3 regions of the Streptomyces sp. NPDC056734 genome follow, and region 2 is predicted to be linked to each of the others. Evidence: riboswitches for the same ligand, from Rfam matches in the RefSeq annotation. Region 2 holds a riboswitch; each other region holds the start of a gene.
What was found. Region 2 has a riboswitch for cyclic di-AMP ahead of ACFRFC_RS25285 (transglycosylase SLT domain-containing protein). Riboswitches for the same ligand answer to the same signal wherever they lie in the genome.

Region 1: another riboswitch for cyclic di-AMP. It lies ahead of ACFRFC_RS13730 (M23 family metallopeptidase); the one in region 2 lies ahead of ACFRFC_RS25285 (transglycosylase SLT domain-containing protein).
Region 3: another riboswitch for cyclic di-AMP. It lies ahead of ACFRFC_RS20380 (M23 family metallopeptidase); the one in region 2 lies ahead of ACFRFC_RS25285 (transglycosylase SLT domain-containing protein).

Annotation. Positions count from the first base shown of each region.
Region 1 covers NZ_JBHTZD010000007.1:351,920-358,900, reverse strand. The annotation lists gene lhgO (L-2-hydroxyglutarate oxidase) at 1-999, shown strand, start outside; gene trmB (tRNA (guanosine(46)-N7)-methyltransferase TrmB) at 1,234-2,028, shown strand; gene ACFRFC_RS13735 (PrsW family intramembrane metalloprotease) at 2,150-3,589, shown strand; gene ACFRFC_RS13730 (M23 family metallopeptidase) at 3,605-4,654, opposite strand; cyclic di-AMP (ydaO/yuaA leader) riboswitch at 4,667-4,823, opposite strand; gene ACFRFC_RS13725 (PP2C family protein-serine/threonine phosphatase) at 5,048-6,190, opposite strand; tRNA gene ACFRFC_RS13720 (tRNA-Met) at 6,486-6,559, opposite strand; gene ACFRFC_RS13715 (dihydrofolate reductase family protein) at 6,629-6,981, opposite strand, start outside.
Region 2 covers NZ_JBHTZD010000017.1:39,344-46,324, forward strand. The annotation lists gene ACFRFC_RS25270 (M56 family metallopeptidase) at 1-359, opposite strand, end outside; gene fahA (fumarylacetoacetase) at 758-1,978, opposite strand; gene ACFRFC_RS25280 (HAD family hydrolase) at 2,395-3,228, shown strand; gene ACFRFC_RS25285 (transglycosylase SLT domain-containing protein) at 3,364-3,837, opposite strand; cyclic di-AMP (ydaO/yuaA leader) riboswitch at 3,843-4,015, opposite strand; gene ACFRFC_RS25290 (CocE/NonD family hydrolase) at 4,285-6,396, opposite strand; gene ACFRFC_RS25295 (polyprenyl synthetase family protein) at 6,706-6,981, shown strand, end outside.
Region 3 covers NZ_JBHTZD010000012.1:269,377-276,357, forward strand. The annotation lists gene ACFRFC_RS20365 (GNAT family N-acetyltransferase) at 1-478, opposite strand, end outside; gene ACFRFC_RS20370 (HPr family phosphocarrier protein) at 700-981, shown strand; gene ACFRFC_RS20375 (GntR family transcriptional regulator) at 1,316-2,005, opposite strand; gene ACFRFC_RS20380 (M23 family metallopeptidase) at 2,954-3,727, opposite strand; cyclic di-AMP (ydaO/yuaA leader) riboswitch at 3,740-3,901, opposite strand; gene ACFRFC_RS20385 (M16 family metallopeptidase) at 4,194-5,582, opposite strand; gene ACFRFC_RS20390 (M16 family metallopeptidase) at 5,579-6,981, opposite strand, start outside.

The DNA of each region.
Region 1 (6,981 bases), on a different contig from region 2:
GCCGAGATGGTGAAGTTCTGCGCCGAGTACGGCATCGCGCACGCCGTCACCGGCAAACTGATCGTCGCCACCGACCGCGCCGAGCTGCCCCGCCTGCACGCCCTGGTGCAGCGCGGCCGGGAGAACGGCATCCCGGTGCGCGAGCTGGGCGCCACCCAGATCGCCGAGTACGAGCCCGAGGTGCGCGGCCTCGCCGCCATACACGTCGGCACCACCGGAATCTGCGACTTCGTGGGCGTCGCCCGCCGCCTGGGCGAGGCGTCCGGTGCGGAGATCCGGTACAGCCAGGAGGTCGTCCGCGTCGACCGGCGCCCGGAGCGGGGCGTGGCCGTGCGCACCCGCGCCGGGGACATCGTGCGCGGCCGGGTGCTGGTGAACTGCGCGGGGCTGTACTGCGACGAGATCGCCCGGCTGACCGGCGACGACCCGGACATGCGGATCGTGCCGTTCCGGGGCGAGTACTACGAGCTGGCGCGGCCCGGTCTGGTGCGCGGACTGGTGTATCCGGTGCCCGATCCGGCGTTCCCGTTCCTCGGCGTCCATCTCACCCGGGGCATCGACGGCGGCGTCCACATCGGCCCCAATGCCGTCCCCGCCCTCGCCCGCGAGGGATACCGGTGGGGTGTCGTACGGCCCCGGGAGATCGCCACGACCGTGAGCTGGCCCGGGTCATGGCAGCTGGCCCGGCAGCACTGGCGGTACGGCGGCGGTGAGCTGCGGCGCTCGCTGTCGAAGGGGGCGTTCACGGCGGCCGTGCGCCGGCTGCTGCCCGTCGTACGGGAGGACGATCTGGTGCCCGCGCCGGCCGGGGTGCGCGCGCAGGCCGTGCTGCGGGACGGGTCCCTGGTCGACGACTTCCTGATCAAGGAGGCGCCCCGGGCCGTCCATGTCCTCAACGCCCCCTCCCCGGCCGCCACCGCCTCCCTGCCGATCGGGCGGGAGGTGGCCCGGCGCGCGCTGTCGGCGCTCTCGGCGCTCACGACGCCGGGGGACCTGTGAGGCGCGGTGACGCGGGGCGGACCGTGGTGGTGGGGCGCCTCCAGTGACCTGCGAGGACGCCGGGCGGGCAGGCGCAGGGGTGGAGACCCCGTCCGCTCCCCGGCGTAAAATCGACCCACTGTGTCTGACTCGCCCCTCTCCCCAGAAACCTCCCGGCCCGCCCGGGACCCGCAAGCCCGGCAAGAGGCGCGGCCCACCCCGGACCCGCACCCGCACCCGCCGCACCACCCCGGCGTGCCCCTGCGGCACACCCGGGCCAAGGGGGAGCCCCGGTTCCCGGACGGGCCCCGGGCCGATCCCGCCGGGTCGCACTTCGAGCGGCGGATCCGCAGCTTCCAGCCCCGGCGCAGCCGGGTGACCGCCGGGCAGGCGGACGCGCTCCAGCGGCTGTGGCCCGGGTGGGGGCTGGACATCGACGGTCAGCGTGTCCTCGACCTGGCGGAGATGTTCGGCAACGCCGGTCCCGTCGTCCTGGAGATCGGGTTCGGGATGGGTGAGGCGACCGCGCGGATGGCCGCCGCCGATCCGGACACCAACATCCTCGCCGTGGACGTCCACACCCCCGGCCAGGGCAATCTGCTCAACCTCGCCGACCAGGACGGACTCACCAACGTCCGGGTCGGCAACGGCGACGCCATCATCCTGCTGCGCGAGATGCTCGCCCCCGACTCCCTCGACGGACTGCGCGTCTACTTCCCCGACCCCTGGCCCAAGAAGCGGCACCACAAGCGGCGGCTGATCCAGCCCGAGTTCCTCGACCTCGCCGCGACCCGGCTGCGGCCCGGCGCGCTGCTGCACTGCGCCACCGACTGGGAGCCGTACGCCGAGCAGATGCTGGAAGTCCTGACGGCACACCCCGACTTCGTGAACACCCGGGCCGACGGCGGTTTCGCGCCCCGCCCCGCCTTCCGCCCGCTCACCCGCTTCGAGGGGCAGGGGCTGGACAAGGGCCATGTGGTGAACGACGTCATGTTCCGCCGCGTACCGCACGGGGAACATGCCCAGAACCCTGCCCACAACCCCGCTTGAAACCCCGCCCAAAGCCCCTTCCACCAGCACCGCCAGGACCGTTCCGCGACCCGGCGGCCCCACGCCGGCTGAGCACCGGGCACCGTCGCGGGCGGTACGCCGCCTCGTTAGGGTCGATGCCGTGGCCAGCAACTCCCCGTATCCGACGCCCTCCTGCGATCCGCCCGCCGACCCGCCCCGGCCTATGCGGTGGTGGCGGCGCTGGGGCTACCGGTACACCCGGGCCGCGCAGGCCCACCCCACCGCCTGGCGCCGGGTGCGGCACGGCTCGCTGGCCATCCTGCTGGCGCTGTCGGGGCTGGTCATCCTCGCGCTGGTCCGCCAGGAGACCGGCACCGAGGGCTTCCTGGTGGGCCTGGGACTGGCCGTGCTGCCGGTGCCGCTGCTGATCGGCGCGTTCCGCTGGCTGGACCGGGTGGAGCCGGGCCCCTGGCGCAATGTCGTGTTCGCCTTCGCCTGGGGGGCCTGCGCGGCGGCCCTGATAGCGATCGTCGCGAACAGCTTCGCGACCCGCTGGATAGCCATCGCGACCGCCGACCCGGCCGGCGCGGACACCTTGGGGACGACCGTGATAGCGCCGGTGGTCGAGGAGTCCGCGAAGGGCGCCGCGATCCTGCTGCTCTTCCTGTTCCGCAGCCGGGACTTCACCGGGATCGTCGACGGCGTGGTGATCGCCGGGGTCACCGCGACCGGCTTCGCCTTCACCGAGAACATCCTCTACCTCGGCACCGCCTTCGGCACCGACCAGTCCCGCGGCGACGCCGGGCTCGCCTCGGTCACCGTCGCCACCTTCTTCGTACGGGTCGTCATGTCGCCGTTCGCGCATCCGCTGTTCACCGTGCTCACCGGCATCGGCTTCGGCATCGCGGCGGCGGGCGGGGAGCGCCAGCGGATGCGGCGGGTGCTGCTGCCGCTGTCCGGGCTGCTGCTCGCGATGGGCGTGCACGCGTTCTGGAACGGCTCCGCGGCCTTCGGCGACCACGGCTTCTTCGCCGTGTACGGCGCCTTCATGGTCCCCGCGTTCGCGCTGCTGACCTGGCTGGTGATCTGGACCCGGCAGCGGGAGCTGCGGGTGGTGCGCGAGGAGCTGCCCGCGTATGTCACCACCGGCTGGTTCTCCCCCGCAGAGCCCTACGCGCTCGGCTCGATGCGGGCCCGCCGCCTCGCCCGCGAGTACGCCGGACGCCGGCTCGGCAAGCAAGCGGCCCGCGCGGTGGCCGAGTACGAGGCGTACGCCACCTCGCTCGCGGTGCTGCGCCGGCGGGGCAGCCGGGGCCGGGCCCGCGCCGACTTCGTCCCCCGCGAACGGGAGCTGCTCGGTGAGCTGTGGCGCCGCCGGGACCTCGCGGCCCCGGCCCTGACCCACGCGGCCCACGCCACGGCCCCGCCGCCCCCCGTACCTACGCCGATGCCGGTCCCACCCTGGCCGCCATACCGAGGCGACGGGTACGGCACCGGTCACGGCACCGGGTACGACGGCGGCCACAGCACCGGTCACCCGGGCCCCGGCGGTGCCGTCACACCGCACCCCGCGTACTACAACAACCCTTACCGCACCTGAGGCCGAGGGGGGCCGTCAGGGATTGAGGCCCTTGTCGCGCAGCCAGGCCAGCGGGTCCACGCCGCCACCCGACGCGGTGTGCACCTCCAGGTGCAGATGGGCCCCGGTGACATTGCCGGTGGCGCCGACGCGCCCGATGACATCGCCGGTGGTGACCTGCTGGCCGACGCTGACGCTGATCGAGGACTGGTGCGCGTACCAGATCTCGGTGCCGTCATCGAGGGTGAGCACGGTCTTGTAGCCGTACGAACCGTCCCAGCCGGCCTGGGTGATGGTGCCGGAGTGGACGGCCTTGATGAGGGTGCCGGTGGGGGCGGCGAAGTCGAGGCCGGTGTGGTAGCCGGAGGACCACAGCGAGCCGGCCTGGCCGTAGGTCGAGGTGAGGGTGTACGAGGAGGTCGGCAGCGCGAACTGCTTGGCCAGCTCGGCGAGGCGCTCTTCCTCGGCCTTGCGCGCGGCTTCCTCCTCCGCCTCCTTCTTCTCGGCGGCGGCCTTCTCGCGGGCTTCCTGCTCCGCCTTCTCGGCGGCCTCGGCGGCCTCCTTCTCGGCGGCGGCCAGGAGCGCCTCGGCGGCCTTGGTGTCGAGCTGCTCCTGCTGGCTCTCGGCCTGCGCCATGATGCGGGCGCGCAGCGCCTCACCGGCGTCGGTGGTGCCCTGCTCGCTGTCGGCCGGGGTGACACCGAGGCTGCTGAGCGGGGTGGCCTCGATCGCGGTGGCCGGCTCGGCCGTGTCCTCGCCGTCGTCCGTGAAGGTGGCGAGGTCGGGCAGGGAGATGGCGACCGGCGGCTTGCCGGTCTGCGCGGTGGCCATGCCGCCCGCGCCGACGGCGGCTATGACACCGACGCCGAGGACCGTGGAGCTGCGGGCCAGTCCGCCGCGGGCGAGTCCGCCGCGCTGCTTGGCGACGCGGTGCCGGCCGCCACGGACCGGGCGGACGGTCTCCGCGGTGGGGTTCCATTCCTCCCACGGGCCCTCATCGGTGCGGGGGCCGCCGTAGACGACGGTGTCGTCGGTGCGCTGGGCGGGCACGAACGAGGCCCCTGGAGCAGGCCGGTTGGACGCCACGTAGGCGTACTCCTTTCCTTCCCTCATCGCCTACCGGGTTAGCTGACGGGTTCGGAGAGGAAGGTCTCCTACGCGCGTCAATCAGCCATGTCTCCATGGTGACGTACGCGCGATTCACCCCAAGTTGGTGGTTCCCCGGTTCCCTCACGAGATTCGGCGCTTGAGCACGGAGCCGACTCTTGTGACGGCTGGGACGACCGCGCTGCGTTATCGGACAGTAATAGAACCCAGGGGTGATTTCCAAGCGCTTCCACTTGATCTTTAACGCTCTTCCGCCGGACGTACAGGCTATGAGCGGCGAAAATCGGGCGAGTCGACCTCGCCATCAGGGCCGTTCGGGCAGTGCCAATTTCTGACGGTGACTCAGATGTTATGCGGAGGGCAGTCGCTCACTTACCCACCGTGACCGAGGCCCGGACCGTCGTGCGCCGGACCCGGCCGCCGTACCGCGAGCAGCGCCATGTCGTCCGTCATCCAGCCCCCGGCATGCCCGCGCACCTCTTCGGCCAGGGCCGCCACCAGTTCCTCCGGCCCACGGAAGAGCCGGCCCGCCAGCCGCTCCTCGGGTTCGTAGAACCTCCCGTGCCCGTCCCGCGCCTCCGACAGCCCGTCGGTGAACAGCAGCAGCGTGGCCCCGTCCGGGAACTCCGCCTCCTGCGCCCGGTCCGGCCAGCTGCCCAGGTCCCCCATCCCCAGCGGCAGCGCGGGCTCGTCGGCGGACAGCGCGCGCAGGGTGCCGTCGGCGTACAGCAGCAGCGGCCCGGGGTGCCCTCGGTTGACCATCCGTACGATCCCGTGGCCGTGCGGGATCTCGGCGAGCACGGCGGTGGTGAACCCCTCGAAGGCGTCGAGCCCGTTCCGCCGGGTGCCCTCGCGGGCCAGCGCCCGCTCCAGCCGCGCGGCGACCGCCTCCAGCGTCGATTCCTGCTCGGCGGCCTCCCGGAACGCCCCGATCAGCACGGCCACGGCGGCCACCGCGCCCATGCCCTTGCCGCGTACGTCCCCGAGCACCAGCCGGACGCCGTGCGGGGTGTCCTGCACCGCGTACAGATCGCCGCCGATGAACGCGCCCGCCTGCGCGGCCTCGTAACGGGCGGCGATCTCGAAACCGCCGATCCGCTCGTCCGGTTCGGGCAGCACCGCCCGCTGCGCGGCCTCGGCGATCTCCCGGGCGGAGGCCAGCCGGGCGTCGCTGCGCCGCACCAGCGTGTTGATCAGCACGGCCAGCACCGCGACGGTCGCCACCGTGACGACCTCGGTGATCGTCTCCGCCGCGAACGGCTGGTCGACCCCGAAATGCACCACGAACAGCACCAGCACCGCCGCGATCCCGGTCAGCACGGTGTAGCGCCGCCCGAACAGCGGCGCGGCGACCAGGGGCGCGGCCGTGAAGAACGGCACGCCGGTGAACTGTTTCGGGGTCACGTACTCGTACAGCGCGCCGCCGAGGATCAGCAGGACCGGCAGCAGCCGTACGAACGGGCGCGCGTAGGAGATGCTCCCCGACCGCCCCGGCCGCGCGGGCGGCGCCACCATGCCCGCCGCGCTCCCCGGTGGCCCGGTGTACGGCCCCTCGCCCTGCGCCTCACCCGGCCCCACCACGCGTCTCCCGCCTCGTCTCCCGCCGCAGGTCCTCACCGGTCACGGCCCGGCCTCTTGGTCCAGGGTTGCCGCAGCGGGGCGCCCCGGCGAGCCGGGCGGGCCGACCGGATGACACGACGACCGGCCGGGAAGGGGCGGGGGAGGCGACCGAGGCGACCGAGGGGACCGAGGGTCGGGAAAACACTCAGGGCCGGAATCCGTGATCCGGATTCCGGCCCTGAGCCTTGAGTAGCGGGGACAGGATTTGAACCTGCGACCTCTGGGTTATGAGCCCAGCGAGCTACCGAGCTGCTCCACCCCGCGTCGTTGTGTTCACCAGCATACGCCATGGAATGGACGTGCTGCACACAGGTATGCGGACGGGGGTCCTGCTCAGCCCAGTAGGTGGGCGTTCGGGGACTTGGCCTGCTGCTCGTACTCCGGGAGTACGACGACCGTGGCGCCGGACGTGGTCAGCAGGCCGGTGCCGTCGGCGGCTGCGACGAAGGTGTCCGGCTCGCGCCACGCCGTCACCACGCGGCGGACGCCCGCGTCCAGGATCAGCCGGGCGCAGGGGCGGGGCCGGGACGCGCGGCGGGCGCAGGGTTCCAGGCTGGAGTAGACCGTCGCGCCGGGCAGGCGTGGATCGGCGGGGTCGATCTTCGCGAGGGCCGCCTCCTCGGCGTGTACGACGGGGTCGGCGCCCTCGCGGGAGTGGCCCCGGGCCAGTTCGGTGCCGTCCTCGG
Region 2 (6,981 bases):
CGTCGCCGCCGCACCTCCACCAGTTCGCGGGCCAGCATCGCCGTGGTCCAGGCCGCGCCGCACGCCAGCAGCAGGGTGAGGACCACCGACCACACCGGCGCGGCGGACAGGTCGTAGGCGGCGGTGACACCCGGGGGCGCCGGGGCGAAGACATGGTCGCGCACGGTCTGGAAGACCGCCGCCGCGCCCAGGGCCAGCGCGGTCAGACAGGACAGCAGGACGGTGGCGACCAGGCACTGCCACACCCAGAGCCCGACGACGGGCTCCCGCTCGGGCCATTCGGCCCGGATCAGCGCATGGGGTGCCGGCACGGCGGCCGTCAGGGCGACGACGCTCAACAGGAGCAGGGTGACGGTCATCCCAGGGTCTCCGGATCCTGGTCGGGATGGGCGGCTCGGGTGGGGCGGGGGAGCGGGCGGGGTGGTGCGGGTGCTGTGACGACGCCGGGCGTGGTGCCGGGCGGCGGCTCGGCGATAGGTGGCGGCCCGCGCGGGACATCACGCACGGGGCGCTCACTTACGCGCCGCCGACCAGTATGACGGGCTCGGGCGCCTGTAGTCAGCCGTCGGAACACGGCGAGAACATGTCATCCGGCTCCGGCCTCCTCACCGGGGGCCATGACCGCCCTCGGGGCCCGCCCCCGGCCGCCCTGCCGACCGTCCTCCGACCGCCCATCCGGTCGCCCCTCCGCCCGACCTCCGGGGCCGTCCCCGACCGCCTTCAACGGCCCCCGACCACCCCCCGACCGCCCTCCGATCTACCCCCCGACCGCCCCCACCACCCGCCCCACCACATCCCCCAGCCCCACCCGCAACCCGTCCGGGCCGGGGGCCCAGCCTGTGAGGGTCACCACGTCGCCGTCCTCCAGGAAGGTCCGCTTGCCGTCGGGCAGGTCCAGGGCGTCGCGGCCGTTCCAGGTCAGCTCCAGCAGGGAGCCGCGTTCGCGCTCGCCCGGCCCGCTGACCGTGCCGGAGCCGTAGAGGTCGCCCGTGCGCAGGGAGGCGCCGTTGACGGTCAGGTGGGCGAGCTGCTGGGCGGCGGTCCAGTACATGGTGGAGAAGGGCGGCTCGGAGACGACGTGGCCGTTGATCGCGACAGAGAGCCGCAGGTCGTACCCGGCGGGTTCCTCCTCGCTGTCGTCGAGATAGGGCAGCAGGGGATGGGTGCGCTCCGGCGGGGCGACCCGGGCCGTCTCCAGGGCGTCCAGCGGGGTGATCCAGGCCGAGACCGACGTGGCGAAGGACTTGCCGAGGAACGGCCCGAGGGGGACGTACTCCCACGCCTGGACGTCCCGCGCGGACCAGTCGTTGAGCAGGCACAGCCCGAAGACGTGGTCGCGGAAGTCGCCCTGGGCCACCTGGCTGCCCTGCTCGCTCGGGACGCCCACCACGAAGCCGACCTCGGACTCGATGTCCAGCCGGACGGAGGGGCCGAAGACCGGCGCCGGGTCGGTGGGCGCCTTGCGCTGCCCGGACGGCCGTACGACCTGTGTCCCGGAGACCACGACCGTGCCCGCGCGGCCGTGGTAGCCGGTGGGCAGGTGCTTCCAGTTCGGGGGGAGGGAGTCCGGGGCGTCGGGGCGGAAGATGCGGCCGACGTTCCGGGCATGGTTCTCGGAGGAGTAGAAGTCGACGTAGTCGGCGACCTCGAAGGGCAGGTGCAGGGTCACCGAGGACAGCGGGTGCAGCAGCGGCTCGATCACCTCGCGGTGCGCCGGGACCGTCACCCAGGCGGTCAGCGCCCGCCGTACGTCCGACCAGGTGGTACGGCCCGCCGCGAGCAGCGGGCCGAGGGTGGGACGGGCGAGGAGCGCGAAGTAGGGGGAGCCCAGGGCGCGTGCGGCGGCACCGGCGTCGAGGACGTGGTCGCCGAGCCGGACGCCGACGGTCCGTTCCCGCGTACCGGCCGGGGAGAAGACACCGTACGGAAGGTTGTGCGGGCCGAAGGGGTCGCCCTCGGGGACATCGAAGGGGGACATGCGGTTCTGCCTCACTCTCGTGGGGGCCATGTGGTGACGCACCACATCTCTTACCCAGTGCCGCCAATGGGGCCGTTATGTGGCCGTGCCACACGTTACGTCGCGGCAGGTCGGCATCCTGCGGTCTCGGGCGCCCAAAGAATTCGGCAGTGTCCTGAAAACCGGCATTCGGAGGAGGCAACTCCGGCGCACCCGCCGGCGCGGCAACGGCTGAGCACGGGGCGGGTGTCGACGCGGACGCGTCCCCCACATCTGAGTGAAAAGCGGACCCGTTTTCAGCAGTCGGGCGGACGGCTCCGGGAGTGAAAGCCCGCATGGTACAGGGGAGTTGACGGGGACGGGCGGGACGTGAGGGAACCCGTCCGACGTCCGGTTCCGGCCGGGTCGGGGCCGCGCGATGTCCGTATTCTCTGATCATGGCCGCACCCACTGCATATGCCGCACGCACCGCGCGCACCACGTACACCCTTGTCGCCACCGACCTCGACGGAACACTTCTGCGCGGCGACGACACCTTCTCCGACCGCTCGCTGGCCGCGCTGGCGCGGATCACCGAGGCCGGTGCCCGGCATCTCGTGGTCACCGGCCGGCCCGCCCCGCGGGTGCGCCCGCTCCTGGAGCAACTGGGCAGCACGGGCCTGGCGGTGTGCGGACAGGGCGCGCAGCTCTACGACGCCGGCGCGGACCGGCTGCTGTGGTCGGTCACCCTGGACCGGGAGCTGGCGGAGACCGCCATCGGCAAGATCGAGGCCGAGGTCGGCGAGGTGTACGCGGCCGTCGACCAGGACGGTGTCGAGGGCCTCACCCTGATCGAGCCGGGCTATCTGATGCCGCATCCGACGCTGCCCGCGGTGCGCGTCCGGCGCCGCGACGAGCTGTGGACCGAGCCGATCAGCAAGGTGCTGCTGCGCCATCCGGAGCTGTCCGACGACGAGTTGGCGTCGGTGGCCCGCGCGGTGGTCGGTTCGCTCGCGACGGTCACCATGTCGGGGCCGGGCACGGTCGAGCTCCAGCCGTGCGGGGTGACCAAGGCGACCGGCCTGGCGCTCGCGGCCCGGCGGCTGGGGGCGCGGGCCGAGGACACCATCGCGTTCGGGGACATGCCCAACGACGTCCCGATGTTCGACTGGGCCGGGTACGGGGTGGCGATGGCCAATGCCCATCCCGAACTCAAGGCGGTCGCCGACGAGGTCACCACATCGAACGAGGACGACGGCATCGCCGTCGTCCTCGAACGACTTTTTCCCTGACGGGAATTCACCTCGGAGAAACGGTCGAGACGGCCCGGTCGAAGTTCTGCTTGATTTTCCTTTGCGAGCCCCAACCCGCAAAGGGAACCGCCGGAAAGGCCGTACGGCCGGTGAGGCCGCTCAGGTGCGGAGCGCTCAGTAGGCGCCGAAGACGTTGTCGATCGACCCGTACCGGTCCGCCGCGTAGTTGCACGCGGCGACGATGTTCGCGATCGGGTCGTACGGGTCGTAGAGCGTGCCCGAGACGTGGTACGCGGCGAAGGTCGGGTCGATCACCTGGAGCAGGCCCTTGGACGGGGTGCCGGCGGCGGCGTTGGAGTCCCAGTTGTTGACGGCGGCCGGGTTGCCGGAGGACTCGCGCATCACATTGCGGTAGATGCCGTCGTAGCTGCCGGGGATGCCGTTCTGGGCCATGACGTCGAGCGACTGGCGGATCCAGCCGTCGAGGCTGTTCGGGTAGGCGGAGGTGGCCGCCGAGACGACGGTCGGCGAGGCGGCGGACGCGCTGGTGGCGCCGATGAGCGGGAGGGCGAGCACGGCGGCGCCGGTACCGGCGACGGCGAGCTTGCGGGTGAGGCGGCGAACACGCGTGGAGCGGTGTGCGGACATGGGGAACTGTTCCTCTCCTACGCCTGCGAGGTGAGCTGTCGGGTTCGGGCGGGGAGGTGCCCGGCCGGCCCTTGCGGGCACGGCTTCACCCCGAGCCGTTCCGGTGCGTCGTACGACGTCCGGCCCGGCGACTTACCTGGGTCCCCCGCTCCTGCCGTGGATCTAGTGGGTTGGTGCGGGCGGTGGCAGGACTAGGCGTCCGCCCGACTGGCCGGGAACGTATGCGAGAGCAGATGTCGGAAACAAGTGGCGGAATCACAAAATGCCGCTTCTGATCTTCACCTCCTTATCTGACCCACATGATCCTTTGCGGTCGAAAAGGGTCAACTCGGTGAAGGGGAAGGGTGGATCGGGGGATGGTGGGGGAAATGCTGTCCGTGGGCGCGAGTGAGTCAAGTCACGTGCGAGCGCAAGAGTGGTAAATCGGGCATTGAGCCCAAGTGCCTACTAACCAGCGGTCCGTGGAATCCGCCGCTCCCAGGTGCGATGGAAGACCACCTCGGTGCCGTGGGTGCAAATCACCTCATTAGAGGTCAAAAACTCCGTCTCTGTGCAGCCGATCTCCGACCGGGCCCGGACCGTCGTGTCCCAGGCCGCCTCCGGCCGGTGCAGCCGGATCGTCCGGTCCGAGCGGGTGCGCGCGGACAGCGCGTCGCCGTCGCGGATCGTGTACGACTCCAGCGCCTCCTCGGTGGCCTCCAGCCCGTCGGGATGCACCTGGGTGCCGCCGTGCCGGGGATCGACCTCCAGCCGCCACTCGCCCTGGGCGACGTCCCGCACCACCAGTCGCGCGGGCCGCGGCTCGTCCAGGGTGACGGGGGAGACGACCCCGAGCGGCTCGGCCTGCTCGGGCTCGGCCCAGGCCGCCCGGCCCGACGCGTCTGCCCGGCCCGAGCGGTCCTCCCGGTCGGCTCGGTCCCCCCGGTCCGCCCCGGCGCCGGGCTCCTCCCGCCGTACCGGCAGCTCCAGGGCGCTGCCCGCCGGGTCCAGGGTGAAACCGGCCTCGGAGCCGGGCCGCGGCCAGACCCAGGGCCAGTACGCGGAGGAGACCGCGAGCCGTACCCGGTGCCCCGGCGCGAAGACATGGCCCGTGCCGCCCAGCTCGAAGGTCACCTCCTCGGTCGCGCCCGGCGGCCACGGCACCGACCGGTCGGGGCCCGTCCGCGCGGAGAGGTTCAGCACGCCCCGGGTCACCAGGGCCGAGGCGCCGTCCGGGGCGACGTCGCACAGCCGGGCGATCACCTGCCCGCGCGGCACCTCGCAGCGCAGCCGCAGCCTGACCCGCGGGCGCCCCAGCACCGAGGTCCGCTCACCGACCGGGAACTCGAAGCAGACCGACCGCCCGTCCTCCGCGCGCTGGTCCGGCGGAAGATCGGCGTCGCCCCCGCGCGGCAGGAAGGCGCCCGCGTCGACCCCGGTGTGCATCGGGGACCGTACGGGCACGGGGGCGCCCTGGAGGGCGTACGTGACGTGGGTGACGTACGGGGAGGGCCAGACGGGCTCGGCGGTCCAGCGGCCGGGCAGGGTGGCGTACGCGGGCGCCGGCGGGTGGCTCTCGGTGAGGTACGCGCGCAGGAGGGGATCGGCGAGCACGCGCGTGTCCCGGCCCTTGAGCCAGTGGTCCCACCAGCGCAGGGTCTCCTGGAGGAAGCCGATCGCCGGGCCGGGCGGGCGGCCCCGGTCGGGGTACCCGTGCGGCCAGGGGCCGAGCAGCCCGCGCACCCGGCCGGCCGGGAGGTGCTCGACCAGCCGGAGCACGGTGTCGCGGTACGGGTCCTGCCAGCCGCCGACCGCGAGCACGGCCGCCTCGATCGAGCCGTACCTCTCCCGGACGTCACCGGCCCGCCAGTGGCCGTCGCGCACCTGGTGTTCCAGCCAGGTGTGCAGGGCGGGTTCGAGCGCCTCCAGACGGCACAGCCACAGCTCCCGCCAGGCGTCCCCGGCGTGGCGCGGGTCCGGCGGGCGGGCGGCGAGGGCGAGGGTTCTGGCCGCCCACGCGGGCATGTCCGCCGCGAGGACGGAACCTCCCGTGTACTGCCCGTCGTTGTCGTATCGATCGTCCGTGGCACACACACTGACGACCGCCTTGAGCGGTCCGGGCGCGAGGGCCGCGGTCCGCAGCGAGAGGGAGCCGCCCCAGGAGATGCCGAACATGCCGACCTTGCCGTCGCACCAGGGTTGCGCGGCGAGCCAGTCCACGACGTCGGCGGCGTCCGCCGCGTCCACCGAGGTCATCGCGCCTGTCGCGTCTGTCGAGTGCCTGGCGTCCGCCGGATCCGTCCAGGAGCCGCCGCCCGAGGGGACGCCCTCGCTGTTGCCGTGCCCGCGCGCGTCGACCCGGACGGAGGCGTAGCCGTGGCCCGCGTACCAGGGATGGCGCTGCGCGTCGCGCACGGCGGTTCCGTCGGTCAGCCGGAAGGGCAGGTGCTCCAGGAGCGCCGGTACGGGTTCGCCGGTCAGCGGGCGCCACACGCGCGCGTACAGCAGGGTCCCGTCACGCAGCGGGACCCGGAGGTCCTCATGGGTCGTTTGGTAGGGGAAGGACGTACGGATGTGCATCAGGGTGACCCCAGGTGGGCGGCGGCGCGGCGGGCGGCCGTGATCCGTGGGCGGCTGAAAGTGGTGCGGTCGACCCTCGGCGCCGAGGCCAGATCCGCGACATTTCTCCCTACTTCTATGCAAGTCGCTAAATATCAGCTCTTATCAGGTGATCAAAAACATACCTGGCGTGATCCGATAGCGCCCGTGCTGTGCGGTGGGCGGCATCCGTGATCGAAACATGACCGGATACGCTGACGTGAGTGAGGGCAGCGACGTATCGACATACCGGGTAATCGCCAGTAGACACCAGCAGACAGGAGATCCCTCGTGACCGTCGTCGGGCCGTTCGGGCTGAGCGTGCGGGACCAGGTTCTGGAAGCAGATGTCCAGGCCGGATTGGCGGCTGTCGAGGAAGGGCTGCTAGAGGCCACCAAGAGCGAGGTGCCGTTCATCACGGAGGCCGCCCAGCATCTGGTGCGGGCCGGCGGCAAAAGATTCCGGCCACTTCTGGTGATGCTCGCCGCCCAGTTCGGCGACCGCCACGCGCCCGGGGTCGTCCCCTCCGCCGTCGTCGTCGAGCTGACCCATCTGGCGACCCTCTAT
Region 3 (6,981 bases), on a different contig from region 2:
TGGTGTTGGCGGGCAGCACCTCGGCGGCGAACCGGCGGATGCCGCGCTCGCGCGCGACGGCCGCGATGTGCTCCAAGAGGGCCGAGGCGACCCCGCGGCCCTGGTGCGCGTCCTGGACCAGGAAAGCGACCTCGGCCTCGTCGGCCGGCGCGGAGGCGGGCATGCCGTCGGCGCCGATCCGGTCGTAGCGCACGGTGGCGATGAAGTCGCCGCCGATGGTGGCCGCGAGTCCCACGCGGTCCACGAAGTCGTGGTGGGTGAAGCGGTGGACGTCCTTGGCGGAGAGCCTGGGGTAGGGCGCGAAGAAGCGGTAGTACTTCGATTCGTCCGAGACCTGCTCGTAGAAGCTGACCAGGCGGTCGGCGTCGTCGACGGTGATGGGCCTCACGCGCGCGGTGCCGCCGTCACGCAGCACCACGTCCGCCTCCCAGTGGGCGGGGTACTCGTGCCGGTCCTGCGGATCCGCCGGGCTCTGCATGCGCCCCACAGTACGGCTCGCCTATGACAACGGCGCGAGGCAATCCACGGGGAACGAGCACAGGAGCAGCACAGACACACGGGGACACATGGGGGCGTATACCGCGTCGGGGCCGGGGTCCGGCGACACTCCTGGTGTGGCCCGAGGCCCGCTCCGGGCACGCCTCCGCGATATGGGACACTGGTCTAGACAACCCTGAGAGACTGAAGGGCAGCAACAACATGGCTGAGCGCCGCGTCAACGTCGGCTGGGCCGAGGGCCTCCATGCCCGCCCCGCCTCCATCTTCGTCCGGGCCACCACGGCCTCGGGGGTCCCCGTGACGATCGCCAAGGCCGACGGCAACCCCGTCAACGCGGCCTCCATGCTGGCCGTTCTGGGCCTGGGCGCCAAGGGCGGTGAGGAGGTCGTCCTGGCCTCCGACGCCGACGGCGCCGACGCGGCCCTGGACCGTCTGGCCAAGCTGGTCTCCGAAGGGCTGGAGGAGCTTCCGGAGACCGTCTGATCCGTCCGGCACCCGCTTACGGACACAAGGAGCCGCGTCGCCCTGGTGGTGGCGCGGCTCTGCTGTTGCCCGACAGCCACCTCTGCTGCGGAACAGCCGCTTCCGCCCCCGCGGCCACTCCCGTTTCCCCCGCTCACTTTCGCGCCTGTTTCCCCAAATTGTTCCGCGCCGGTTTCACCGCCGGACACGTGCCGAAACGTTTGGGTCGCACCTGTGAGCGAGAGCACACCGAAATAGGTCCGTACAGTACGGGAATAGACCTGCGGCACACCGAAAAACGGCAGCCGAAATTACCGGCCACCGAATTACCGCTTCTTTGTATACGGCGCTTTTGTTAAAGCCGCTGGCCCAGCATGTTTACGGGATGTTGCGAAGTCCTCACACGGTCGGCGCCGCCGGCGTTGAAGCGCAGCCGGAAGACGGACATCGCGCGCTCGGCGTGCAGGGCGGTGAGGGCACGCGCGCGTTCCGCGTCACCACGGGTGACCGCGTCCACGATGGCGCCGTGTTCGGCCCAGGACTCCATGGGCGCGGCCGGTGCCTCCACGGCATACATCCAGGCGATCTTGTGGCGGAGCTGGGTCAGCATGGAGACCAGGGCGGGGCTGCCGGACGCCTGGGCGAGCGTCTCATGAAACCAGCTGCCCAGGGAGCGCAGGTCATCGCTGCTGCCCCGGCGGGCCCGCTCCTGGCCGAGCCGGACCAGTCCGCGCAGCACCTTCAGATGGGCCTCCGTGCGCCGCTGGGCGGCCCTGGAGGCGGCCAGCGGCTCCAGCAGCCCGCGCATCTCCAGCAGGTCCGCGGCCTCCTGCTCGGTGGGCTCCGCGACGCACGCGCCCGCGTGCCGCCGGGTCACCACGAACCCCTCCGCCTCCAGCGTGCGCAGGGCCTCGCGGACGGGGACGCGGGAGACGCCGTAGCGGCGGGCGAGGACTTCCTCGGTGAGCCGGCCACCGCGTTCGTAGACACCGGCGATGATGTCGTCCCGGATCGCCGTGCACACCGAGTGCGCCGGAATACGCATGACCGACCTCCGCCTTAATCCCCGTGAAACGTCCTCGATTGACGTCTGAACAGTGACTCTATTGCAATGAGCCGGAATTTCCGACGGGGGGCCGGATTCCAGGGATATTTTTTGGACAGCGGATGCCCAAAAGGACGAAAGCCCCGGCGGGTGGGGTACCCGGGCTTGTCGTGGGCGGGGCGGTGCGCCGGGTGACGGTGGCGGCTGTGGCTTGGCTGGCGTGGAGGCGGGGGGCTGGGTCCAGCGGGGCGGGGGCCTGGGTTCGCGTAGCGGTGATGGAGGGGCGGGGCCCGGCGCCCGGGGGTGGCCGTGGCCGTCCGCCGGGACGCCATGGGCCGTTAGCCGAGTCCCTGCGCGCGGGGGTGGCGGGGTCCAGGCGGGGACGGTGGCCTGGCCCCGCCCGGGTGGGCCGGGGTCAGCGCGCGGGTGGCGCGGGTGCCCAGCCCGGGGCGGCGTACGCGCGCGTAGGTGCGGCGGGGGCTTCCGCGACTGTCTGGACGCAGTCCTCACGCGGCGTACCCGCGCGGGTGGGGGCACTCCGCCCCATCCACGACGAACTGCGCGTCGTCGCGGCGTACCCGCGCGGGTTGGGGGGCAAGCGCCCGGCGCCAGAGGGCGAGAGCGCGGGGTCCGTCTCCACGCGCGAGTGGGGCATCGCGAGATCGTTGATCTGATGGACCAGGAGATGGCCCCGTCTCCGCGCGAGTGCGGCATCGCCGGCGCGGAGACCGAACCCTTGGCCGCACGCCGTCCCGTCTCCGCGCGAGTGCGCCATCGCCTCCCGGCGAGCGCCGACCCGTCCGACAACCTCCGCCCCCGCACCCGAGCGCGGCATCCGTCCCGCGCGCGAGTGCCCGCCCGTCGCAGCGCCCCGCGCGCACGGGACGTCACGCGCTGCCCGCGCTCCCGTCGGCCGGAAGAGCATCGGCGCCCCGCGCGCACCCGACGTCAGAGATTCACGCCATGCGCACGCAGGTAGGCGACCGGGTCCATGTCCGAGCCGTACTCGGGGCTGGTGCGGGCCTCGAAGTGGAGGTGGGCCCCGGTGACATTGCCGGTGGCGCCGGCGAGGCCGATCTGCTGGCCAGGGGTGACGGACTGGCCGACCGACACCCCGATGGACGAGAGATGCCCGTACTGGGTGTACGTACCGTCAACCATCTTGATCACGACTTGATTGCCGTACGCGCCGCCCCAGCCCGCCTCCACGACCGTGCCATTGCCGACCGTGTGGACGGACGTGCCGGTGGCGGCGTGGAAGTCGACGCCGGTGTGGCTGCCGGAGGACCAGGCGGAGCCGCCCGCCTGGTAGCTGGTGGAGACGTAGGAGCCGGGGATCGGCGAAACGAAGGTGTTCAGGCGCTCGCGCTCGGCCTCGCGGGCGGCGCGCTCCTCGGCCTCACGAGCCTTCTTCGCCTCCTCCTCGGCACGCTCGCGGGCCTCTTCCGCCGCCTTCTCGCGGGCGGCGGCCTCGGCCTTCTGCCGCGCGGCGTCCGCCTGGGCGGCGGCCTGGGCGTCTATCTGGTGGGCGACGTCGTCGCCGATGCCGACGACGGGCAGCAGACCGGTCTGCTCGGGAGCCGGCTCGGCGGCGAGCGCCGGAGCGGCCAGGGAGCCGACGACGCCGGTGGTGGCGAGTGCCGCGACACCCGCCGCACGGGCGGTGGTGCGCTGCGGGTGCCGGGGACGCCGGTGCTTCCCGGTGGCGCGCGTGAACGCCATGGAGTGGCTGGTCCTTTCCTTCCCTCTCGCCTACCGGGTTAGCTGACGGGTTCGGAGCAGGAAGGTCTCCTACGGCTTCCCGCACGCACGCGCGCGGGAGGCCGATTCACCCCAGGGACGTGGGTCCCCGGCTCCCCTGGCTCGCGCCGTACGGGGACTCGGCGATGGCTGTCCGGTGCCGCGGACGCGGCGCACTGCCTGACGAACAGCCTGGATGACGCTAAGGGGACATCTTGCAATCCCCAAACAGATCCGGGCTTTTGTAGCGCATGCCACAGGTCAGACAGGCAGCCTCTCCCGCAATCCGGACATTAAGGGGCCCTGGTGACGCTTCCGGTCACCAGGGCCCCACCGTGCGGGTGCGCGTTCCCCGTCATGCGCGTGCCCTTCGTCGGCACTTTCGCGTGCCGCGTGTGGGCCCGCCCGCGCGCGGATCGCGGCACCCGGGCGGGCCGTCCGCGGCTGTCTAGTCGGCCGCCACGACGGTGACTTCGCCGATGCCGAGGGCTTCCACGGGCGCCTTGATCTGCGCGGCGTCGCCCACGAGGACGGTCACCAGCCGGTCCACCGGGAAGGCGTTGACGACGGCCGCCGTGGCCTCGACGGTGCCGGTCGCGGCGAGCTGCTGATACAGCGTCGCCTGGTAGTCGTCGGGCAGGTGCTGCTCGACCTGGTCCGCGAGCGTGCTCGCGACGGCCGCCGCGGTCTCGTACTTGAGCGGCGCCACGCCGACGAGGTTCTGCACGGCGGTGTCCCGCTCGGCGTCGGTCAGCCCCTCCGCGGCAAGCGTGCGCAGGACCGTCCACAGGTCGTCCAGGGCCGGTCCGGTGTTCGGCGTGTCGACCGAGCCGCTGACGGCGAGCATGGACGCTCCGGCGCCGTCCGGCCCGGACCTGAGGACCTGGCCGAACGCGCGGACGCCGTAGGTGTAACCCTTCTCCTCGCGCAGCACCCGGTCCAGCCGGGAGGTGAGGGTGCCGCCCAGGCAGTACGTGCCGAGCACCTGGGCGGGCCAGACGCGATCGTGCCGATCGGAGCCGACCCGGCCGAGCAGCAGTTGCGTCTGGACGGCTCCGGGCCGGTCCACGATGACGACGCGCCCGGTGTCGTCGGCGCTGACCGGCGGCACGGGCCGGGGCGCGGCCGTGGAGCCGGTCCAGGCGCCGAGCGTGTCGCCGAGCAGCGTGTCGAGGTCGACGCCGGTCAGATCGCCGACGACCACGACGGTGCCGGTCGCGGGGCGTACATGCTTCTCGTAGAAGGCGCGTACGGCGGCGGAGTCGATGCCCTCGACGGACTCCTCGGTGCCCTGGCGCGGGCGCGACATGCGCGAGGACGCCGGGAACAGCTCCTTGGACAGCTCCTTGGCGGCGCGGCGCGAGGGGTTGGCCAGCTCGTGCGGGATCTCGTCGAGGCGGTTGCGCACCAGGCGCTCGACCTCGCTGTCGGCGAACGCGGGCGCGCGCAGGGCGTCGGCGAGCAGGCCGAGGGCCTTCGGCAGCCGGGAGACCGGCACTTCGAGGCTGAGGCGGACGCCGGGGTGGTCGGCGTGCGCGTCCAGGGTTGCGCCGCAGCGCTCCAGCTCGGCGGCGAACTCCTCGGCGGAGTGCTTGTCGGTGCCCTCGGAGAAGGCGCGGGCCATGATCGTGGCCACGCCCTCCAGGCCGTCCGGTTCGGCGTCCAGCGGCGCGTCCAGCAGCACCTCGACGGCGACGACCTGCTGGCCGGGGCGGTGGCAGCGCAGGACCGTGAGGCCGTTGTCGAGCGTTCGGCGCGTGGGGGCCGGGAACGCCCAGGGGCGGGCGTCGCCGGGCTGCGGCTGGGGGTGGAACTCCATGGGGGCCAGCTCGCTCACTTGGCCGCCTCCTTGTTGTCGTCGGTGGCCGCGGCTGCCACGCCGTCGGCGTCCGCCGCGTCCTCTGCGTCCTCTGCGTCCGCCGCGCTGTCGGCCTGGGCTTCGGGGGCCGTCGGCTCGTAGACGAGCACCGCGCGGTTGTCGGGCCGCAGGCGGGCCTTGGCGACCTCCTGGACGTCCTCGGCGGTCACCTCCAGCACGCGCTGGACGGCGCTCAGGGCCAACTGCGGGTCACCGAAGAGGACCGCGTACCGGCACAGTTCGTCCGCGCGGCCGGCGACCGTGCCGAGCCGGTCCAGCCACTCGCGCTCCAGCTGGGCCTGGGCGCGCTCCATCTCCTCCGCCGTGGGGCCCTCGGCGGCGAACCGGGCCAGCTCCTCGTCGATGGCGGTCTCGATGACCGGCACCTCGACGTCCCCGGAGGTCTTCACGTCCAGCCAGCCCAGGGAGGGCGCCCCGGCCAGCCGCAGCAGGCCGAATCCGGCCGCCACGGCCGTACGGTCGCGGCGCACCAGCCGGTTGTACAGGCGGGAGGACTCGCCGCCGCCGAGGACGGTGAGCGCCAGGTCGGCCGCGTCGCACGCGCGCGTGCCGTCCTCGGGAAGCCGGTAGGCGGCCATCAGTGCGCGGGCCGGGACCTCCTCCTCGATGACCTCGCGCAGCTGCTCGCCGACGGTCTCGGGGAGCGAGCCGTCACGCGGGACGGGCTTGCCGTCGTGGGCGGGGATGGAGCCGAAGTACTTCTCGATCCAGGCGAGCGTCCGCTCCGGGTCGATGTCGCCGACCACGGACAGCACGGCGTTGTTGGGCGCGTAGTACGTGCGGAAGAACGCGCGCGCGTCGTCCAGGGTGGCCGCGTCCAGGTCGGCCATGGAGCCGATCGGCGTGTGGTGGTAGGGGTGGCCCTTGGGGTAGGCGAGGGCGGTGAGCTTCTCGAAAGCGGTGCCATAGGGGACGTTGTCGTAGCGCTGGCGGCGCTCGTTCTTCACGACGTCCCGCTGGTTTTCCATGGACTCCTCGTCCAGGGCGGCCAGCAGCGAGCCCATCCGGTCCGCCTCCAGCCACAGCGCCAGCTCCAGCTGGTGGGCGGGCATGGTCTCGAAGTAGTTGGTGCGCTCGAAGCTGGTGGTGCCGTTGAGCGAGCCGCCGGCGCCCTGGACCAGCTCGAAGTGCCCGTTGCCCTTGACCTGCGCGGAGCCCTGGAACATCAGATGCTCGAAAAGGTGAGCCAGGCCGGTGCGCCCCTTGACCTCGTGGCGCGAGCCGACGTCGTACCAGAGGCACACCGCCGCGACCGGGGTCAGGTGGTCCTCGGAGAGCACCACGCGCAGACCGTTGGCCAAACGGTGCTCGGTCGCTGTCAGGCCGCCGGAGCCTGCCTCGGCGGTGGCCGTGTGAC